Regions from separate parts of the Streptomyces taklimakanensis genome, predicted to be linked through region 4. Evidence: riboswitches for the same ligand, from Rfam matches in the RefSeq annotation. Region 4 holds a riboswitch; each other region holds the start of a gene.
What was found. A riboswitch is a leader RNA that binds a small molecule or an ion and turns the genes downstream of it on or off. The one in region 4 is predicted to bind cobalamin.
Positions count from the first base shown of each region.

Region 1 (5,316 bases), 450 kb from region 4:
GCCGGCCCGGCCCGGTGAGCGCGTAGGTGCCCGGTAGCCGGGTGGCCGGTGAACGGGTCAGGGTGATCCGTCCCGCGGCGGTGGCGTGCACCGTCAGCGACGGACCCTGGAAGCCGGCGGGCAGGGAACGGCCGGAGGACGGCCGGAGGGCGGAGACGGCCGCGTACCGGCCGGCCACGACCGCGGCCGTGCCGGTGCCGAGCAGGGTGGTGGCGGTCAGCATCGCCGTTTTGCGCAGACTCATCCTGCCCAGGATGGCGGGACGACGGCGATCGGGCCAGTGGGGCGCCCCCGGCGCGCCCCCGGCGGGCGGGCGCGGCGGTGCCCTCCCGGACCCGGTGGCGGAGCGCGGTGGCGCGGGCCGCTCAGTCGGGCTGCCCGTAGCCGCGCAGTCGTTCGGCGACGCGGTCCAGTTCCGCGGGCGACAGCAGGGAGGGGGTGTGGTTCGGCACGGAGGCGGCGGCGAGCCAGACCCGGCACGTCCACTCCAGTTGGGCGGTGGCGTCGTACGCCCGGCGGAGGCCGTCGGCGTACACCAGCGTGCCGTGGTTGCGCAGCAGGCAGCCACTGCGGCCGCGCAGGGCCTCCAGGGCTCCCGCGGCCAGCTCCTCGCTGCCGTAGGTGGCGTACGGGGCGACACGCACCGGGCCGCCCAGCGCGGCGATCGCGTAGTGGATCGCGGGGAGTTCGTCGACGAGCGTGGAGACGGCGGTGGCGTGCACCGCGTGGGTGTGGACGATCGCCCTCGCGTCGGTGGCGCGGTAGACCGCCAGGTGCATGGGCAGTTCGCTGGTGGGCAGCAGGTCCCCGGCCACCCGCCGGCCCGCCAGGTCGACCGCGCACAACTCGTCCGGCCCGAGCCGGTCGTAGGGCACTCCGCTGGGTGTGACCAGGACGGTGTCGTCCACCCGCACCGAGACGTTCCCCGAGGTGCCGACGACCAGTCCGTCGACCACCGTCCTGCGGGCCGTCTCCACCAGTTCGTCCCAGGCGTCGCTCCAGGCGTCGCTCCAGGCGTCGGTCCGGGCATCGGTCCGGGTCGGCCGCATCCGTGTCCACCTCCGGCGGAGGACTGTAGCGCGGCGACGGCGGCACGGGGGGGGGCGCCCCGGGCGTTCGAGCGCCGGGTGGGGCGTTCGGGTACCTCATCGCGCGCTCCTGCGCACACAGGTTCCGTGAGACACCATGAATCCGTTCTCAGTTCACCTTGCGTTCACCCGAGGTCCCTACGTTCGCCGAGTACCGCCCCTTCGACTGATTGCCTGGGTGAGATGGAAAACATCACGCTTCTCATCGGGATCGTGATCGTCACAGCCTTGGTGTTCGACTTCACCAACGGCTTCCACGACACGGCCAACGCGATGGCCACCACCATTTCCACCGGGGCTCTCAGGCCCAAGACGGCGGTGGCGATGTCGGCGATCCTCAACCTCGTCGGAGCCTTCGTCTCGGTCGAGGTCGCCGCGACCATTTCCAAGGGTCTCATCAACGAGGACGCCGGAATCGAACCCGCGGTGATCTTCGCCGGACTGGTCGGCGCCATCATCTGGAACCTGCTGACCTGGCTGGCCGGCCTCCCCTCCAGCTCCTCGCACGCCCTCATGGGCGGTCTGATCGGCGCGACGGTCGCCTCCGTCGGCATCGGCGCGGTCTCCTTCGACGCGGTCGTGATGAAGGTCCTGATCCCGGCCGTGGTAGCCCCCCTGGTGGCCGGAATCGCCGCGATGCTCGCCACCCGGCTCACCTACCGCCTCAGCCGGAACAGCGACGAGCAGGAGGTCGCCAAGGGGTACCGGGCCGGACAGATCGCCTCGGCCGCCCTGGTCTCCCTCGCCCACGGCACCAACGACGCGCAGAAGACGATGGGCGTCATCACCCTGGCCCTGATCTCGGGCGGCGTACTCGGCGCCGACGCCGACCCGCCGCTGTGGGTCATCGCCTCGGCGGGCATCGCCATCGCGCTGGGCACCTACCTGGGCGGCTGGCGCATCATCCGCACCATGGGCAAGGGCCTCACCGACATCCGTCCGGCGCAGGGCTTCGCCGCGCAGACCAGCTCGGCCGTCACCATCCTGGCCTCCTCCCACCTGGGCTTCGCCCTCTCCACCACCCAGGTCTGCTCCGGCTCGATCATGGGATGCGGCCTGGGTCGCAAGGGCGGCGCGGTGCGCTGGAGCACCGCGGGCCGCATGGTCGCCGCCTGGGGCCTGACCCTCCCGGCCGCCGGTCTGGTCGCCGCGGGGTCCGCCCTGCTGGCCACCCAGGGCGACTGGGGCGTCACCACGGTCGCGATCCTGGCCGTGCTCGCCGTCGCCGCCATCTGGTTCGCCTCCCGTCGGGAGCCGGTGGACCACACCAACGTCAACGACGTCGAGCCGACCGCCACCGAGCGGCAGGGGACCGAGGACCCGGGCGTGGTCACCGCTGCCCTGCAGGCCGTCGCGCCGCCGCCGACCACCGCCGCCCTGGGGGACGCCGAGGCGACCGACCGGGACGACCGGGCCGGGAAGACCACCGTCTCCGCCCCGTGAGGCACCGACCCGCCACATCCCCCCGTCCCGTACCCACGCGGATCCCGCACGGGTCGTAAGTCGCAAAGGAAGAAGCACCATGGACATCGACTGGGCCGCTCTCGGCCAGGTCTTCGGGGTCAGCCTCGTGATGACGGTCGGCCTGGTGGGCGTGTTCACCCTGGGCATCATCGGCTCCGCCGGCGGACGCAGGGCCTCGGCCGGCACCACGTCCCCGGCCCGTCTCGGCTCCTACGCCTGCTACGCCCTGTGCGCGGCGGCCGTGGCCTACGGCATCTACATCATCGCGGCCTGAGTCCGGGCCCCGCCTCCGCTCCTTCCGCCGCCCACGGGCGGGGTCGGGGCGTCGAGGGGGCTCCCCGGACGGGCAGAGCGCCGAACGGGCGCCCGGCGGACGACGCCGGGCGCCCGTTCGGTGTTCCGGGCGCGCGCCTCGTACCGCGCGCCGACGGGCGCGCACCGCGCACACCGCGTCCGTGTGCGCTTCCGCACAGTGCGCCGTCGCAGGTCATCGCCGAGTTGACGCGTCCCCGTGGGCGTGGTGGACTTCCCGTTGCCCAACGGCGGCAGGAGAGGAAGCCGGTGCGAATCCGGCGCGGTCCCGCCACTGTCACCGGGGAGCGCCCCCCACCCAGCGTCACGGCCCGTACATCGGGTTGGAAGGCCGGGGGAAGCGCCGATCCGGGAGCCAGGAGACTCTCGCCGCCGGTCACGTCGAGCCAGGGCGAGGACCCTGAGTGAGGACACCGCCATGCACGGCAGCCTGCCCGCGTTCACACCCCCACGTTCCCCAGCACACGGAACCCCACGAGGTGTGACGGCCCGCTGACACGATGCGTGCCCACCGCACCCACCACGCGGCAGTCGTCTCCCCGGCCACCGTCACCTCCTCTCCCGACCCGACCGGTTCCACGGAACCCGCCCCACCCGGCCCCGGCGCGGGCCGGGCCTACGGGATGCTGCTGGGACACCTGCTCGACCTGGTCGTCGGCGACCCCCGCCGCGGGCACCCCGTCGCCGCCTTCGGACGTGCCGCCGCAGCGGTCGAGCGCCTGCTGTGGCGCGACCACCGCGGCGCGGGCGCCCTGTACACCGCCGTGTGCGCGGGCGGCGCCACGGCCGCCGCGGCGGTGCTGGAGCGCGCCGCGCGCCGGTCCCCCACCGCCCGCACCACGGTGACGGCCGCCGCCACCTGGTCGGTGCTCGGCGGCAGCGGCCTGGCGCGCGAGGCCCGGACGATCGCCGCCGCGCTGGAGTCGGGCGACGTGGAGGCCGCGCGCGCCCGACTGCCGCACCTGTGCGGCCGGGACCCGCGGGCGCTGGACGCCGACGGCATCGCCCGCGCGGTGGTGGAGTCCGTCGCCGAGAACACCTCCGACGCCGTGGTGGGCGCGCTGGTGTGGGGGGCGGCCGCGGGCGTGCCGGGACTGGTCGGCTTCCGCGCCGTCAACACCCTGGACGCGATGGTGGGCCACCGTTCACCGCGCCATCTGCGCTTCGGCTGGGCCTCGGCCCGGCTGGACGACGTCGCGGGCCGGCCCGGTTCCCGGCTGACCGCGCTGCTGGCCGTCCTCGCCGGTCCGAACCCGCGCGGCGCGGTGGACGCCTGGCGCGCGGACGCCCACCGCCACCCCAGCCCCAACGCGGGTGTGGTGGAGGCCGCGTTCGCGGGCGCGCTGGGCGTGCGGTTGGGCGGGCCGCTGTCGTACGGGGGGCGGGTCGAGCACCGTCCGGTGCTCAACGCCTCCGGCCGCCCGGTGCGCGCGGCGGACATCGAGCGTGCGGTGCGGCTGTCGCGCCGGGTGGGCGCGTTGGCCCTGGTGCTGTGCGCCGGCGCCGGCGCGCTGCGGGAGAGGGGAGCCGCCCGCCGGGCGGCTCGTCGGAAGGCCCCGGGGAGGGCACGGTGACGGACACGGTGACGAGCGGCCCGCGGAGCGCCGCGGCGGGCGTTCCGGCGGGCGGCGGCCTGCTGGTGGCGGGGACGACCTCGGACGCGGGCAAGAGCGTGGTCACGGCCGGCATCTGCCGTTGGCTGGCCCGCGCGGGCGTGAAGGTGGCGCCGTTCAAGGCGCAGAACATGTCGCTGAACTCCTTCGTCACCCGCGACGGCGCCGAGATCGGCCGCGCCCAGGCCATGCAGGCCGCCGCGGCCGGGGTGGAGCCGAGCGCGCTGATGAACCCGGTGCTGCTCAAGCCCGGCGGGGACCGCACCAGCCAGGTGGTGCTGCTGGGAAGACCGGTGGGCGAGCTGAGCGCCCGCGGGTACCACGCGGGGCGGCAGGAGAGGCTGCTGGGCACGGTCACCGAGTGCCTGGCCGAGCTGCGGCGCACCCACGACGCGGTGATCTGCGAGGGCGCCGGCAGCCCGGCCGAGATCAACCTGCGGCGCACCGACATCGTCAACATGGGTCTGGCCCGCGCCGCCCGACTGCCGGTCGTGGTGGTCGGCGACATCGACCGGGGCGGCGTCTTCGCCTCGCTCTTCGGTACCACCGCGCTGCTGTCGGCCGAGGACCAGGCGCTGGTGGCGGGCTACGTCGTCAACAAGTTCCGCGGCGACGTGGCCCTGCTCCGGCCGGGCCTGGAGATGCTGCGGGGCCTGACCGGACGACCGGTGCTGGGCGTCCTTCCGTACGCGCACGGGCTGGGCATCGACGAGGAGGACGGCCTGCGACTGTCGCTGCGCGGCACGGTGCGCGAGTCGTCCGTGGCACCGCCGCACGGCCGGGACGTGCTGCGGGTGGCGGTGGTGCCCGTTCCGTTGATGTCGAACTTCACGGACGTG
Region 1 covers NZ_WIXO01000001.1:1,074,494-1,079,809, forward strand. The annotation lists gene F0L17_RS04810 (alpha/beta hydrolase) at 1-244, opposite strand, end outside; gene F0L17_RS04815 (class II aldolase/adducin family protein) at 366-1,049, opposite strand; gene F0L17_RS04820 (inorganic phosphate transporter) at 1,272-2,531, shown strand; gene F0L17_RS04825 (hypothetical protein) at 2,611-2,826, shown strand; cobalamin riboswitch at 3,105-3,229, shown strand; gene F0L17_RS04830 (cobalamin biosynthesis protein) at 3,488-4,438, shown strand; gene F0L17_RS04835 (cobyric acid synthase) at 4,435-5,316, shown strand, end outside.
Region 1: it holds a riboswitch for cobalamin, as region 4 does, so the genes downstream of both, F0L17_RS04830 (cobalamin biosynthesis protein) here and F0L17_RS06745 (prenyltransferase/squalene oxidase repeat-containing protein) in region 4, are expected to answer to the same signal.

Region 2 (5,316 bases), 3.6 Mb from region 4:
GCAGCGTTTCGCCCAGGCCGAGGAACTCCTCGCCACCTCTCCCCTGCTCTCCTTCCCGCCCGGGTCCCGCACGCTCGACCTGTGTTGCGGGCCCGGCGTGTTCACCGTCCCCCTCGCCCGCCGCGGCCTGGAGGTCACCGGCGTGGACCGCAGCCCGGCCATGCTGGAGAAGGCGCGAAAATCCTGCGAGGCGGCCGGGGTGGAGGCCCGGTTCGTACGGGCCGACGCCCTGCACCACGTCGAGGCGGGCGCGTACGACGTGGTGCTCAACATGTTCACCTCCTTCGGTTACTTCGAGGATCCGGACGACAACGCCCGGGTGCTGCGCAACATGCACGACTGTCTGGTGCCCGGGGGCAGGCTGGTGCTGGACGTGGCCGGCAAGGAGATCCTGGCCCGCAGGGTGACGCCCCCGAAGGTCGTCCGGCGCGGCGAGGACCTGCTGGTGCAGACCGACACCGTGCTGGACGACTGGGCCCGGTTGCGCAGCGACTGGGTCCTGGTGCGCGGGGACCGCGTCGACCGCGCCGGCCTGGTGTGGTTCGTCTACAGCGCGGTCGAGCTGCGCGAGATGGCCGAGGAGGCCGGTTTCGGGGAGGTGGAGGTCTTCGGCGGCTTCGACGGCCGTCCCTACGACCAGGAGGCGGAGCGGCTGGTGCTGCGGGCCGTCCGCAAGGGGTGAGAGCGGTGGGCGCCGGGGGCGCGCGGCGCCCACCGCACGCTCTTTTGCGAATCGTTCGCAAGTACGTACCATCAGCGGGTCATCGCCGCGACGGGTGCCAGGAAGCCGGTGTGAGTCCGGCACGGTCCCGCCACTGTGACCGGGGAGCACACGCCTTCGAGGAGCCACCGCGCGAGCGGGAAGGCCGGGGGAGCGTCGATCCGGGAGTCAGGACACTGTCCTGTCGCGGGCCCGTCCGAGGAGCGAGGACTCCGTAGGAGGCACCACGTGTACGACGGAACGTTCCCTCTGCCGCCCCTCCCCCGCGGCCGCGCGCGCCGGAGAACCGCGCGCGGTCCGGCCCTCGCACTGGTCGCCGTCCTGGTGACCGGCTGCGGTGCCGACGCGGGTTCCGACGACCGGACCGCGTCCGAGCCCGCGTCCGCGGGGGGTTTCCCCGTCACCGTCGACAACTGCGGCGTCCGTACGACGTACGAGGAACCGCCGTCCCGGGTCGTCACCATCCACCAACACCCGGCGGAGCTGATGCTCTCCCTCGGGCTGAGGTACGTCATGGTCGGCACCGCCTTCCCCGACTCCGCGGTGCTGCCCGCCCTGCGGAAGGACTTCGAGAGCATCCCGCGACTGGCCGAGAGGGAACCCTCCTTCGAGACGGTCCTGGCGGCCGAGCCGGACTTCGTCTACGGCGGCTACGGCGCCGCCTTCGCCGAGAACGAGGGCCGTTCCCGCGAGGCGTTCGCCGACGCGGGCATCGACACCCACCTCAACCGCGAGTACTGCGGCGAGGGCGAGGTGACCATGGACGACGCCTACGAGGAGATCCGCACCCTCGGGAGGATCTTCGGCGTGCGGGAGCGCGCCGGGGACCTGGTGGCCGACCTCCGAAGGCGGGTCGCCGAGACCACCGAGGCCGTCGAGGGCGCCCCCACCGTGCCGGTGTTCGTCTACGACAGCGGTGACGGGTCCGCCTACACCGCGGGGGGAAGGGGCCTGGGCACCGAGATCATCCGGTTGGCCGGCGGACGCAACGTGTTCGACGACCTGGACGAGGTCTTCGGCGACGTCTCCTGGGAACAGGTCGTCGAGCGCAGGCCCGAGGTCATCGTGATCCACCACTACCGCGGTGCGGGCAGCGTCGAGCGGAAGAAGGAGTTCCTGCTCTCCCAGCCCGCCCTCGCCGATGTGCCCGCCATCAGGAACGAGCGGTTCGTCGTGCTGCCGCTGACCGCCACCCTGGTCGGCGTGCGTCCCCCGCACGCCGTGGCGGACCTGGCCCGCGCCCTGCACCCCGAGCGGTTCCGGTGACGGCCCACCCGGCGGCGCCGGACACCCCCGTGGCCGACCGGCCCGGCGGAGGCGCCCCGGCTCCCCGCCCTACCCGCTGCTCCTGGTGCTCCTCGGCGTGCTCCTGTCGGTCTCGCTGACGGCCGGGCTGGCCATCGGCTCGGTGCGCGTCCCGCCCGGCCAGGTCTGGAGCGTCCTCGCGCACCACCTGGGCGCCGGTTGGGTGGAGGCGGACTGGCCCCGGGCGCGCGAGACGATCGTGCTGGAGGTGCGGGCCCCCCGCGTCCTGTTGGGCGCCGTGACCGGTGCCGGGTTGGCGGTGGTCGGCACGGTCATGCAGGCCCTGGTGCGCAACCCGCTGGCGGACCCGTACCTGCTGGGCGTCTCCTCGGGCGCCTCGCTGGGAGCCGTGCTGGTCATCGTCTCCGGCGTCGGCGTCTTCGGCGCGCTGTCGCTGCCGGTGTCGGCGTTCGTCGGGGCCCTGGTGACGCTGCTGCTGGTGTACGCGACCGCGCGTGCGGGGGGACGCATCACCTCGACGCGGCTGGTGCTCTCCGGTGTCGCCGTCGCCGCCGTGCTGACCGCCGTCACCCACCTGGTGCTGTTGACCGCCGAGCGGGGCAACCAGGCCAGGGAGGTCCTCTCCTGGACGCTCGGCGGCCTCGGCGGGGTGCGTTGGAGCACCCTGTGGCTGCCCGCGACCGTGCTGCCGGCGGCCGTCGCGCTGCTGCTGACGCGGGCCCGGCCGCTGAACCTGCTGCTGGCGGGCGAGGAGGCGGCCACCACCATGGGGTTGGACGTGGCGCGCTTCCGCGCCCGGATGTTCGTCCTGCTGTCCCTGGTCACCGGCGTCCTGGTCGCGGCGGCCGGGCCCATCGGCTTCGTCGGCCTGATGCTGCCGCACGTCGTGCGGCTGTTCACCGGTGGGGACCACCGCCGCGTCCTGCCGGCCGCGGCCCTGGCGGGGGCGGTGTTCCTGGTCTGGGCCGACATCGCGGCCCGCACCGTCGCCGCTCCACAGGAGATCCCCGTCGGAGTGTTGACGGCCCTGTGCGGCGGCCCGTTCTTCCTGTGGCTGATGCGCCGGGACGCCCGGCGGGGCGCCGACCGGAGGGATCGATGAGCGCGGCCGAACTCGGTGTCGAGAACCTCACGGTCGCGGCCGGGGCCCGCCGGCTGGTGCGGGAGGTGTCGCTGACCGCCGCTCCCGGCGAGACGATCGGCCTGATCGGCCCGAACGGCAGCGGCAAGTCCAGCCTGCTGCGCGCCGTCTACCGCGTGCTGCGTCCCGAGGCCGGGCGGGTGCTGGTGGACGGGGCGGACGCCTGGTCCGTGCCCGTGCGTCGACTGGCGCGCACCCTGGCGGCGGTGGTGCAGGAACCCGGCGGCGACCTGGATCTGACGGTGCGCGAGGTGGTGGCCATGGGGCGCACCCCGCACAAGCGCCTGCTCGACGGCGACGGCCCCGACGACACCCGGCTGGTGGAGGAGTCGCTGGCCCTGGTCGACGCGGCGGAACTGGCGGACCGGCCGTTCGACCGGCTCTCCGGCGGCGAACGGCAGCGCGTGCTCATCGCGCGGGCCCTGACGCAGCAGCCCGCCCTGTTGGTCCTGGACGAACCGACCAACCACCTGGACGTCCGGCACCAGTTGGCGGTGCTGGGTCTGCTGCGCCGCGTCCCGACCACCGTCCTGGTCGCCCTCCACGACCTGAACCTGGCCGCCTGCCACTGCGACCGCCTCTACGTCCTCAAGGACGGCGAGGTGGTGGCGGCCGGGCCGCCACGGCAGGTGCTCACCGCGCGGCTGCTGGCCGAGGTGTACGGCGTGGCCGGGGAAGTGACCCTCCATCCCCGCACCGGGGCGCCCCATGTCGTCTTCCTCCCGGAGGGGACCACACCGAGCGTCCGGGCGGGTGCCCGGGCGGGCGCCGAAGCGGGCGGGGACCGGCCGCCCGTTCGCGTCCGCGGCCCGCGCGGTGGGTGCCCGTCGCGGGAGGGGACGTGAGTCCGGAGGCCGAGCGTGCCGTCCTCGGCCGCGCCCGGACTGCAACCGGTGACGCGCCACCGGTACGACCAGCTCGTCACCATCCACGGCACGATCATGATGCTGCTCTTCGCGACCCCGATGTTCGCCGGGTTCGCCAACGCGGTGATGCCCCTGCGGATCGGTGCCCCGGACGTGGCGTTCCCCCGGATGAACGCCTTCACCTACTGGCTGTTCCCGTTGGGCGGTCTGACGGTCGTCGCGGGATCCCTCACCCCCACCGGCGCGGCCGCCCGGCGCGCTCGTCCGCTCGACAGCACCATGACGCCCCTTCCCGCCTCGTCGTGCGCTGTCGTGCGCTGCCCACCAGTGCCCGTCGATCGGTGCGCCGAACACCGGGCTTCCGGCGCCGTGGAGGGCGGGGGCCGCGTCCCCGGACGGCGCGGTGGGCCGCGGCCGGCTCCCGCTCCGTCCCCGAAAGCCCGGTGGCGGAGCGCTTATCGACCCTGTTCCTCCCGGGGGTCCTTCCCGCCGGGGAGGAACTCCTGCACCTTGGCCTTGACCCCCTGACGGACCACCGAGCCCCGGTCGCTGTCGCCGCGGAGGATCGCGGAGGCGGTGGCCTCCATCTGGTCCCAGGTGGCGTGCGGGGGAATCGGCGGCACCGCCGGGTCGGTGCGGACGTCCAGGACGAAGGGACGGTCGGCCGCCAGTGCCCTCTCCCAGGCGGGGCGGACGTCCTCGGGCTTCTCCACGCGCACGCCGTCCAGGCCGAACCGGATGGCGATGTCGGCGTAGGGCAGGTCGGGGATGTGCTGGGACTCCTCGAACTGCGGGGCGCCGCTCATCGACCGCATCTCCCAGGTGACCTGGTTCAGGTCCCCGTTGTTCAGCACGCACACGATCAGCCGCGGGTCGGACCACAGGGAACGGTACTTGGCGGCGGTGACCATCTCCATCAGGCCGTTCATCTGCATCGCCCCGTCCCCGACCAGGGCGATGGCCGGCCGGTCGGGGTGAGCGAACTTCGCCCCGATGGCGTAGGGCACGCCCGGCCCCATGGTCGCCAACGTGCCCGACAGCGAGCCGCGCACCGAACCCCTGAACCGCAGGTGACGGGCGTACCAGTTGGCGGCCGAGCCGGAGTCGGCGGTGACGACGGCGTCGTCGGGCAGCAGGTCGTCCAACGCGTGCACCACGTACTCGGGGTTGACCGGGTCGGCGTCCAGCGCGGCGCGCCGCCCCATGACCTCCCACCAGCGGGAGACGTTCCGCTCGACGGTCTGCCGCCAGGAGCGGTCCTCCTTGCGGTGCAGCAGTGGCAACAGCCGCGCCAGGGTGGCACTCGCGTCGCCGACGAGGTT
Region 2 covers NZ_WIXO01000001.1:5,149,229-5,154,544, reverse strand. The annotation lists gene F0L17_RS22675 (class I SAM-dependent methyltransferase) at 1-682, shown strand, start outside; cobalamin riboswitch at 742-920, shown strand; gene F0L17_RS22670 (ABC transporter substrate-binding protein) at 950-1,987, shown strand; gene F0L17_RS22665 (FecCD family ABC transporter permease) at 2,073-3,089, shown strand; gene F0L17_RS22660 (ABC transporter ATP-binding protein) at 3,086-3,973, shown strand; partial or broken gene F0L17_RS27780 (cbb3-type cytochrome c oxidase subunit I) at 4,001-4,246, shown strand; gene F0L17_RS22650 (thiamine pyrophosphate-requiring protein) at 4,450-5,316, opposite strand, start outside.
Region 2: it holds a riboswitch for cobalamin, as region 4 does, so the genes downstream of both, F0L17_RS22670 (ABC transporter substrate-binding protein) here and F0L17_RS06745 (prenyltransferase/squalene oxidase repeat-containing protein) in region 4, are expected to answer to the same signal.

Region 3 (5,316 bases), 3.6 Mb from region 4:
GGGTGCGCGGCAGCCGCAGGTCCCACACGATCCCGTCCCGCAGCGGGGTCAGGTGCGAGGTCCCCCAGCCCAGGCGGGCCGCGATCGCCGACCACACGTCGCCGACGCCGATGGCCGCCGGACCGATGGTGACGGTCACGGCGACGGAGGCGCACAGCGCGGCGAGCCCGACCGCCCACACCAGGACGCCGCGTCCGGTCCGTCCGATCGGAGGTATGCCGCCGGTCACTCGGCGAGCCCGTACGCGCGCAGCGCCGCGGCCACCTTCTCCACGCCCTCGACGGTGCGCACGGTCGGGTTCATGGCCTGGCCGCCGAGCAGGACGTACCGCTTGTTCCGGACGGCGTCCATGGTGCGGGTGACCGGGTGGGACTCCAGGAACTCGATCTTCTTCTCCGCGCTCTCGGCCGTCTGCGACCTGCGGGTGAGGTCGCCGATCACCAGGACGTCGGGGTCGCGGTCGGCGACGGTCTCCCAGTTGACCTGGGGCCACTCCTCGCGGCTGTCGTCGAAGACGTTCTCCGCGCCGAGCGCGCGGGTGATGACACCGGGGGCGCCGCAACAGCCCGCCATGTAGGGGGCTTCGGAGTTGGCGAACCAGTACAGGAGCGTCACGCCGGAGGCGTCGACGCCCGAGGTGGCCTCCTCGACGCGCGCCCTGAGGTCGGAGACGAGCCTCTCGCCGCGCTCCTCGACCCCGAACACCCGGGCCAGGTCGCGGATCTCGCCGTAGACCGTCTCCAGGGTCAGCGGGGCGGTGCGCACGCCGTCGCCGTCGCCGCTGTTGTCCTTGCCGGTGCAGTCGGCGGGGGAGAGGTAGGTGGGCACACCGAGGTCCTCGAACCGCTCGCGGGTGGCCACGCCCCCCTTGCCGAGCGTGGAGGCGAAGGAGGCGGCGACGAAGTCGGGCTCGGCGGCCAGCACTTTCTCGAAGGACGGGGTGTCGTCGGCGAGTCTGGGCACCGCCGCGCCCGCCGTCGCCAGCGCTTCGGGTAGCGGGTCGGTCCAGGTGGCGGTGCCGACCATCCGGTCGGCGAGACCGAGGGAGAGCAGGATCTCGGTGGTGCCCTGGTTCAACGAGACGGCTCGCCGCGGTGCGGCGGCGATCTCCACCGTCCGCCCGCAGTTGTCGAGCGTCACCGGGTGGCCGCTCTCCCCCCGCGGCGACGACGGAGGCGGCGAGGACACGCCCTGAGCGCAGCCGGCCAGGAGCGCGACTCCCGACAGGAGCAGGACGGAACGGCGGACGAGGCGCGCGATCGGCACGGAACTTCCCCAGGTGTCGGGGGCTCGTACGCGAAGCCCCGTCGGACAGTGCCCCTCCACCGCGGGACGTACCGGGCGGAGGCCGCCAGCAGGTCTTCGGACTCGGGATCACCCGGACGAGGCGCCTTCCCGGACCGCGACAGCCGTCCAGTGGCCGATGCCCCACCCGTCACCCTCACCGCTGCGCGTCAGCTCCGGATTCGCACCGGATTCCCTGACCCACGCACGTGGGTTCGACTGGCCTCGGCAAATTACCACAGGGAGCGGAGACGCCCGGACGCGCGCCGACCGCGCCGATCCGTCCGAGCGCGGGCGCACCGACGGCGCGGGCGCCGGAAGCGGTGTGGCGCGGCGGCTCGGGGCCGCCGCGCCACGGGTGCGGTGCTTCAGGGGGCGGGGGTCAGCCCGCGCTACAGGAGACCGTCGGCCAGGTCCAGTTGCCGTTGTGTCTGATGGTGACGCCCCAGTTGTTGCCGTTGCCGTTGGGCCTGGCGGTCAGTACCTGGCTGCTGGGCCAGTTGGCGCTGATGTTCCAGGTGGCGATGATCTCGGCGGGGGACGGGACGTTCATCGTCACGGTCCAGTTGCTGGAGCCGGACACCGAGACGTTGAGGTTGTACCGGTCGTCCCACCTGTCTCCCGCGGACAGGGTCGCGGTGCAGCCGCCACCGCCACCGCCACCACCGCCGCCACCGCCGCCACCACCGCCGGTGCCGCCCACGGTGATGTTGGAGCTGCCGCTGCTCTGGTAGCCCTCGGTCGCCATGATCATGTAGTCGTGGCTGCCCAGGTTCATCCCGTGACGGGCCCACGCGTCGAAGTGGTTGCCGGTGGTGATGGTTCCGCCCGTCCGCTTCGACTGCCGGACGCTCCAGAACTGCTTGAAGGTCTTGGTGCCCTCGATGGAAGGAGCGTTGTACCGCGTCGTCTCGTAGATGTCGTAGGTGCCGCCGTCGCTGGTGACCGTGCCCTTGTACGTCCCCGTGGGCCGGTAGGTGCCCCAGTTGTCGACGATGTAGTACTCCACGAGCGGGTTCCTCGACCACCCGTAGAGGGTCAGGTACGCGTTGCCGGACGGGTTGAAGCTGCCCGAGTAGGTCACGGTCCGGCGTCCGCCGGTGCTCCAGCCCTTGCCGATGACGAAGTTGCCGGTGTTGCGCCAGGAGGTGCTGTAGTTGCCGCCGGATCCCATGGTCGCGGAGACCGTCCCGGGGGCGTCGGTCCAGAACGAGTAGAAGTAGCCGTTGTGGGTGCCGGTCTGGTTCGAGGTGATGGTCTGGGCGTGGGCGGCTCCGGGCGGGAGCGCCGCGGTCGCGATCAACGCGGCGCAGGCACTGCCGATGAGCAGCCTGAGGCGACCGAATCCGCGCCTCTTGGGCAGCAGCCTGGTGAGGCCGAGTCCGCGTCTCTTCCGGCGGGGTGGAGCGTCGTTCACGTGCGTGCCTCCTCTTCCTGAGGGCCGGCGTGATGCCAGGCAGCGCGTACGGCGCGGCGGGGTGCTCGGCGGCCGGTGTGGGGACGGCCACCGCGTGCCGGCGTCGTACGACGACGGTGGGGCTCAACCGGTCGTCGTTCGGTCGACGACCGAAGGAGCGGGTCGCGGGGGCGACCCGGGTCGACAGCGGTGGGGCCTGTCGACGCCGACAGTGTTGAATCGCTCCGTTGGGTTGTCAACGGTTTCCGCAATGATTACGGAAACTCTCTGTTGCCGAGGGGTTTCCAGAGGGAGCGTTCTGCCTGATCAATGGGCCCGCTCTGCCGATCTGCTCCAAGAATGGCCGTGTGTGGACCCGTAGCAGAGATCATCACCGGAGGCGTGGCGCCGAAATTTCCGATGGGCTTCCGGAACTGTTTCGGGGTGTGTCCGGCTCCGAGGCGCGGCGGACCCCGGCCGCCGCGGGACAGGGTCCGCGACGGCCACCCACACCCGAGTCGATCAAGCGTTCGGGGCCTGTCCCGGCTTGCCGTAGCGCTGCTCGAACTTGGCGACCCGGCCCTCCGTGTCGACGGCGCGGGCCTTGCCGGTGTAGAAGGGGTGGCTCTTCGAGGAGATCTCCACGTCGACGACCGGGTAGACCTGCCCGTCGTCCCACTCGATGGTCTGGTCGCTGCGCGCGGTCGACCGTGTCAGGAAGGCGTATCCGGCGGACTTGTCACGGAAGACCACGGGGCCGTATTCAGGGTGCTTGTCCTGCTGCATGGCGATTCCTCCCACTGATGCGTTCATGATCCCAGACATGGCCGCCCTCCGCATGGCGACCGCCGACTCCGCGAACCGGCCGCCGAGGCGGCGGACGGTGCGAGAGGCTCGGCCACGCGATTCCCGCCCCGGGCGTGGACGGCGCCCGCGCGGCCCGGAGCGAGGAGGAGCACCGGACATGGCAGAAGCCGTGCCGGGTACTCCTGGCAGCCGGCGGCACACGCCGTCGAGCCATCCCGAACCGCTCTGGAGGAATCGATGGCCCAGCAGGTCAACGAGATCATGACGGCCGACCCCACCACCGTCACACCGCAGACCCCGATCGTCGAGGTCGCCCGCCTGATGAAGGAGGAGGACATCGGCGAGGTGCTGGTCGCCGAGGAGGACCGGCTGCGCGGCCTGGTCACCGACCGTGACCTGGTGGTGCGGGCCATGGCCGAAGCCCGCGATGTCGAGGCCACCGCGGCGCAGGACGTCTGCAGCGCCGACCTGGTCACCTGCTCACCGAACGACGACGTCTCCGAGGCGGTGCGGCTGATGCGTGAGCACGCGCTGCGCCGGCTTCCGGTGCTGGACGGCGAGGAGCTGGTGGGAGTGGTCAGCATCGGCGACCTCGCCGTCGACCGGGACCCGAGCTCCGCGCTGAGCGACATCAGTGCCACCGAACCCAACCGCTGACACCCACGCCACCACCGACGGGGCTCCGACTCCCGTCGACGAACCCCGGCCGGGTTCCCGCCCCTCACGGCGGGAACCCGGCGCGGAGCCGCCGCCACATCGGGCGGCCGCTCCGCGCCGTGAACCGCGACCGGGCCCGCGGCGGTCGGTGACACGGGGCGTTCACCGGGGGAGGAGGGGCCGTGTTGTGAGGGCGCGATCGACGGGTAGTCGTGGGCGATGTTCTTCGACTCCTGGTACGACCTGCTGCGCGTGGCCGTGATGACCGCGTGCGCCTATGCCGCCCTGATCGTGGCGGTGCGGATGTCGGGCAAACGCACGCTGGCGAAGATGAACGCCTTCGACCTGGCGGTCACCGTGGCCCTGGGCTCGACGCTGGCCACGATCCTGCTCAACCGGACCGTCTCCCTCACCGAGGGAGTCCTCGCACTGGTCCTCCTGGTGACCCTGCAACTCGTCAACGCCCGGACGGCGGTGCGCTCCCGCCGCTTCCGGCGGTTGATCAAATCCGAGCCGACCCTGCTGCTGAGCGACGGCCGCATGCTCACCGAGGCGATGGCCCGACAGCGGGTCACGGCCAGCGAGGTACGCCAGGCGGTCCGCTCCCAGGGCATCGGCGCGGTCGAGGACGTCACCGCGGTGGTGCTGGAGACCGACGGCAGCTTCAGCGTGATCCCCCGGTCCCAGGCCGGCTCCGGCAGCTCCCTGCGCGATGTCGGGGAGGACACCGAGCGGTGACCGTCGGGCCGACGGGCAGCGCCTCGGCGTGCGGCCGGGTGAGGGCACGGTGCGGTCCGGGCACGCGCCACCTTCGGCGTCCGGCGTGGACGCCGTCCCCCGGACCGGTGCGAGGGACACACGGGCTCGTGGTGGCTCCGAGTCCCTCGAACACCGTGTGGTGTCCACTCGGCCTCCGAGGCCGGCCCGCGGCCGGCCGCGCCCGCAGACCCGTACCGACTCGTCAGTCGGAACCCACGCGGAACGGCCCGATGGACATCGGCACCTTGGCCAGGTGGCCGACGAGGAAGAAGCCCAGAACGCCCGCCACCAGCGCCCCGACGCCGGCGTAGACGAGCCACCCTCCCAAGGTCGAGCCGACGGAGACGCCGAGGATCCCGACGTAGGTCAACAGTCCGGGCACCCAGCCGTGGCGGTGGATCGCCAGCCCTCCC
Region 3 covers NZ_WIXO01000001.1:5,161,232-5,166,547, forward strand. The annotation lists gene F0L17_RS22705 (FecCD family ABC transporter permease) at 1-229, opposite strand, end outside; gene F0L17_RS22710 (ABC transporter substrate-binding protein) at 226-1,266, opposite strand; cobalamin riboswitch at 1,337-1,523, opposite strand; gene F0L17_RS22715 (glycoside hydrolase family 11 protein) at 1,667-2,650, opposite strand; gene F0L17_RS22720 (type B 50S ribosomal protein L31) at 3,203-3,466, opposite strand; gene F0L17_RS22725 (CBS domain-containing protein) at 3,725-4,144, shown strand; gene F0L17_RS22730 (DUF421 domain-containing protein) at 4,364-4,882, shown strand; gene F0L17_RS22735 (hypothetical protein) at 5,106-5,316, opposite strand, start outside.
Region 3: it holds a riboswitch for cobalamin, as region 4 does, so the genes downstream of both, F0L17_RS22710 (ABC transporter substrate-binding protein) here and F0L17_RS06745 (prenyltransferase/squalene oxidase repeat-containing protein) in region 4, are expected to answer to the same signal.

Region 4 (5,316 bases):
CAGCGCGGTGACGAGGGCGGAGGGGGTGGGGACGGTCGGGCGTGGGCTCATGACCGGCGTCGTCGGGCCCGCAGGACGGCCGCGGCGCCCAGGGCGGCGACGGCCGCGGCGCCCACGAGCAGCCCGACGGACGGACCGCCGTCGGTGGCCTCGGAGGCGCCGTCGGCCTCGGAGGCGCCGTCGGAGGGACCGGCCGTGGCGTCGGTGCCGGTCTCCCGGTCGGAGCCGGAGATCTGCTCGCCGCAGCCCGTCCGCGGATAGCCGGCGATGGCGCACAGCAGCGACTCGGAGTTGTACCGCAGCGGCTTCAGCTCGGCGGCCAGCGCCTCGGCGGCGGTCCCGTCCTCGGGGACGACCGCGCAGGCGGTGCGGCCCTTCGGCGGGGTCTCACCGGAGGGCGCGTCGGCTCGGTCGCCGAAGTCGACGCTGAGCGCCACCCGCTTGGAGCCCGGTTCCGGATCGGTGCCGCCGCAGATCGCCTCGAAGGACGCCGCGCCGCGCGGCTCGGCGGCGTCGGCGGAGTCCTCGCTCACCGCGAACCGGAAGCCCAACACGTCGCCGTCCTCGGGGCGCAGCGTGCCGGGACCCTGGGTGGCGTAGGCCCAGGCGTCGCCGTTCCGTTCCCAGAAGGACCAGTAGCGGTACCCCTGGGCGTGCGCGGGCGCCGCGCCGGCCACCGCGAGGACGCCGGCTCCCAGGAGGGCCGGCAGGACGGTGCGGAGGGCGGCGCGCGGGGCGGTGCGGACCGTGGCGCGGACGGGGGACCGCGGGGCGTGCGGCACGCTCACTTCGACCGGTTCCTCTTCCGGGCGCTGAGCAGGAAACCGATGCCCGCGCCGACCGCCAGGCCCAGGCCGATCAGGGCCCACACCGGCGGGGTGCCGCCGGCACCGTCCGTCCCGCCGTCGTTCTCGCCGTCCTTCTCGCCGCCGTTCCCGTCGTCGTCACCGCCGCCGTCGGGAACGGCGGCCGGGGCCGGGCCGGTGGCGTTCAGCAGCTCCACCAGGTCGGTGCCGCCGAAGTCGAACGGGTCGCCGCCCGCGGCGCGGGCGGCCAGGACCAGCCCGCCCAGGGCGGCCGGGCTGGTCTCGAACGCCTCCCACTTCGGAGCGTTCTTCTCCAGCCAGGTCAGGGAGTCGCGGGCCGCCTCGCGGTGGCCGGCGGCCGCGAGGGCGATCACGGCGTCGGCGGTGTTGCCGTAGTCGGGCTGCTCCTCGGCGCCGGGCATGGCCGACTTCAGGTGGCCGCCGCCCTCCTCCAACCTCTTCGCCAGGTACGCGGCACCGCCCTGGGCGGCCTCCTCGGGGGTCGGCTGCCGGGTTTTCCCGTCGGCCTCGCCGGCCTCGCAGGCGGGGGCGGCCCGCGGGGCGCCGCCGTCGCTCCCGCCGGGCTCGACGAGCAGGTCCTCGCCGAGGGCGGCCGGGACGGCGGCGGCCGTGGCGTCGTCGTTGGCGTACAGCCGGCCCTCGTCCGGTCGGTGGGCGAAGGCGCCGCGCTCGTCGGCCTCGGCGTCGCAACCCAGCCGGAAGCCCAGCAGGGAGTCGTACGGGGTCCTCCCGTCCCCCGCCGCGCGGACCTCGGCCGGGTCCTCGCCGGCCGCCACCAGGGCGCCGATCACGACGGAGACGGAGTTGGCGTCGCTGTCCTCGCCCGGGGCGTAGCCCCAGCCGCCGTCGTCGTTCTGAACGAGTTTCAGCCACTCCACGGCCCGCTCCACCCGCTCGTCGTGCCCGCCGAGGGCGGCCAGCGCCTGGACGGCGAGGGCGGTGGCGTTGACGTCGGCCGCCGTCTCGGTCGTGCACGGCTCGGTGGGGTCGGGGCGGTAGGCGGCGAAGGAGCCGTCCTCGCACTGCTGTCGGACCAGCCACTCCACGGCCTTCTCCGCGGGCTCCACCCCGACCGTGTCCTGGGCCAGCAGTGCCGTGGACTGTCGCCACACGGCGTCGTACTGCGGATCGCCCTGCCCGTACAACGCGGACGGCAGCTCCCGCTGCGTCGGGGTCTGCGTCGGGGCCTGCGCGGGCGGTGACTCGTCGGCGGCGGCGGACGGGGCCGCGACCGCGCAGAGCGCGGTGGCCGCGGTCAGGGCCGCGGCGGTGCGACGCAGGGACATGGCGGTGCCTTTCTCGTGCGTTCCCGAGGGTGGTGCCGGCCGGGCACGGACGGCCGGCCGCGCTCGCGCACGGGGCACACCGGGCTCGGCTCCGCATTCCTCGACGGTGCCGGCGCCGGCGCCGCGTCCACGCGGGGCGGGGAGGCGGCACCGGGAGCCTTCGCGTCCGGGCGGGTGCTCCGGCTCGCACCGGCGGACGGGGCCCGCCGCGCTCACGGTTGCGGGTCAGCGCCGGATTCGCACCGGCTTTCCCCACTCGGACACAGACGTTCTCCGGCTCACTCTAACGGGCCGCGGGGGGAGCGTCGTCGCCGCCGGGAGGAGGATCACACCGTGGCCCGGGTGCCGGCGCGCCCCTTCCCGCCGCCGTCCCCCGCTTCCCCTCCAGAGGTGCGACCAATGAACTCCCGTCGCCGTCGGCGCATTTCGTTGACGCGCGTAGTTCGGGACGCCACCCTCTTCGGGGGGTCGGAATCCCCCGGTGCGGGGACGGTCGCATCGGGGGCGTCCCCGTGGGCGGTGGCGGGATCGGCGGACGGACTCGGCGGGTGGACTCGGTGATGGTGGCGCGTCCGTGTTCGGCGTCTCCCGGCGCGTGCGTCCGGTTCCCGTCGGGTGGTGGGCGGGAGAGGCGCCGTTGTCGGGGCGTTATTGACGTGTTCATGTCTTGCCGATAGGAACTCCCCAGTCCATCGGCGTGAGCGAGCAGCGCGTGCTCACCCCCCACGCACATGCTGACCGGGAGGAAGAATGTCCCTGCGTCCCCCCACCCGCGGACGGGTGCTGCCGACCGTCGTCGGCGGTCTGACCGCGGCCGCCCTGCTCGTCGGCGCCCAACCCGCCGGCGCCCAACCCGCCGAGCGGGCGGCGCGCGCACCGGTGAATCGGGCGTTCGAGCGGGCCGCCGAGGAGTTCCAGGTCCCCCGCGACCTCCTCGTCGCCGTCGGCTACGGGGAGACCCATCTCGACGACCACGACGGAAAGCCCAGCCACGCGGGCGGCTACGGCGTGATGCACCTGGTGGACAACGCCACTCGGGACACCCTGGGCGAGGCCGCCGAACTGACCGGCCGACCGGAGGCGGAGCTGAGGCGGGACACCGCCGCCAACATCCTCGGCGGCGCCGCCGTCCTGCGCGCCCACGCCGACGCGGTGGGCCTGGACGCCGCCGAACGCCGTGACCCGGACGCCTGGTACCCGGTGGTGGCCCGCTACGGCGGCGCCGAGGACGACCGCGCGGCGCGGCTGTACGCCGACACCGTCTACGACTTCCTCGCCGAGGGCTTCAGCGCGCTGACCCCCGCCGGCGAGCGCGTCACCGTGCCGGCCGGAGACGTCGAGCCCGAGCTCGGCCGCTACGCGGGGGTCGCTCCGCTGGGCGAGCCCGTGGCGTCCGCCGACGCCTCCGAGGTGGGCGTCCTGAGCACCGACTACCCGCCCGCGCGGTGGGTGGCGGCCCATTCGAGCAACTACACCCCCGGCCGCAGTTCGTCGATCACCCACGTGGTCGTCCACGTCACCCAGGGCTCCTACGCCGGATCGATCAGCTGGTTCCGGAACCCCGACTCCGACGTCAGCGCCCACTACGTGATCCGGTCCTCCGACGGCGAGGTCACACAGACGGTCCGGGACCGGGACACCGCCTGGCACGCCCGCTCCGGCAACGCCTACTCCATCGGGATCGAGCACGAGGGCTACGTCGACAACCCCGCCTGGTTCACCGACGCGATGTACCGCTCCTCGGCCGCGCTCACCCGCCACCTGTGCGACCGCCACGGCATCCCCAAGGACCGCTCCCACATCGTCGGCCACCACGAGGTGCCGGGCAACGACCACACCGACCCCGGCCCCAACTGGAACTGGACCTACTACATGCAGTTGGTCCGCGACGGCGACGCCGACGCCCCCGTCCAGTTGGACCACGCCTCCTACGGCACCCTGCGGGAGGGCTCCACCGGCGCGCAGGTCGGGGCCGCCCAGCACCTGCTGAACCAGACCGGCTTCGAGGCCGGCGAGGTGGACGGGATCTTCGGGTCCCGCACCGGGAGCGCCGTCAGGGAGTTCCAACGCAGCCGCGGCCTGAGCGTCGACGGCGTCGTGGGGGCCCGCACCTGGACGGCCCTGCTGTCGGCGGGCACCAGGCCGACGCTGCGGAGGGGCGATGCGGGAGCCGACGTGCGGCGGCTCCAACGCGCTCTCACCGCCGCGCACGGCCGCACCGTCGAGATCGACGGCCTCTTCGGGCCCGACACCGAGACGGCCGTCCGCGACTACCAGCGCAGCCGCGGCCTGGCCGTGGACGGCGTCGTCGGAGGCGGCACCTGGGGGGCACTCCAGGCCGGCAGGTGACGGCGCGGACCTCCGTCGGTCCGGAGCCGGAGCCGGAACCGGAACCGGAATAGAACCGGAGCCGGGTCGGGGCACCCCGGCCCGGCTCCGGCGCTCCGTCGGGCGACGCCGCCGGGCGGGCGGCCCCGCCTACCGGCGCGCGGTCTCCGGGGCGCCCCCGGGGATCAGGGCGCACACCGTTCCGATGTCGGTGTGCACCTGTTCGACGGAGGCCCTTCCGGAGATCCAGGCGATCAGCGCCGAGTGCCAGGTGTGCCCGACCACGCGGACCACCGAGAGCAGCTCGGGCGTCGGCGGCTCCCGCCGTCCCATGGCGTCCAGGACGATCGCCGCGGTGAGCCGGGACACCGCGTCCACCTCCGGACCCGCGGAGCGGTCGGCGAAGGTGAACGCGCGGAGCATCGCGTCGGCCAGGTTCGGGTCCCGTCTCAGCGAGCGGAAGGCGCGCAGCAGCGTCTGCGCCACCCGGGCCGCCGGTTCCGCCTCCCGCGGCGGTCGGCTGTGCAGCGTCCCGTGCAACCGTTCCAACTGGTCGTACATGGTGGCGACCAGCAGGTGGACCTTGGAGGGGAAGTAGCGGTAGAGCGTCCCCAGCGCCACGTTCGAGGACTCGGCCACCTCGCGCATCTGCACCGCCTCGAAGCCGCCGCGCCGGGCCAGTTCGGCACTGGCCTCCAGGATGCGGCGGCGGCGCGCCTCCTGACGCTCGGTGAGCGGCGCGGCGGAGGGGGCCGAGGGGCGACCCGGGAAGGCGCTCGGGGAGGGGGGATTGGACTGTTCCGTCATCGCTTCTGCCATCCGTTCGGCTCCGCCGTGTCCTGCCCGCCGCGACCGCCGCCTCGCGGTGGCGGGGC
Region 4 covers NZ_WIXO01000001.1:1,524,982-1,530,297, reverse strand. The annotation lists gene F0L17_RS06755 (CbiQ family ECF transporter T component) at 1-51, opposite strand, end outside; gene F0L17_RS06750 (SCO2322 family protein) at 48-782, opposite strand; gene F0L17_RS06745 (prenyltransferase/squalene oxidase repeat-containing protein) at 785-2,113, opposite strand; cobalamin riboswitch at 2,266-2,388, opposite strand; gene F0L17_RS06740 (peptidoglycan-binding protein) at 2,864-4,462, shown strand; gene F0L17_RS06735 (TetR family transcriptional regulator) at 4,592-5,260, opposite strand.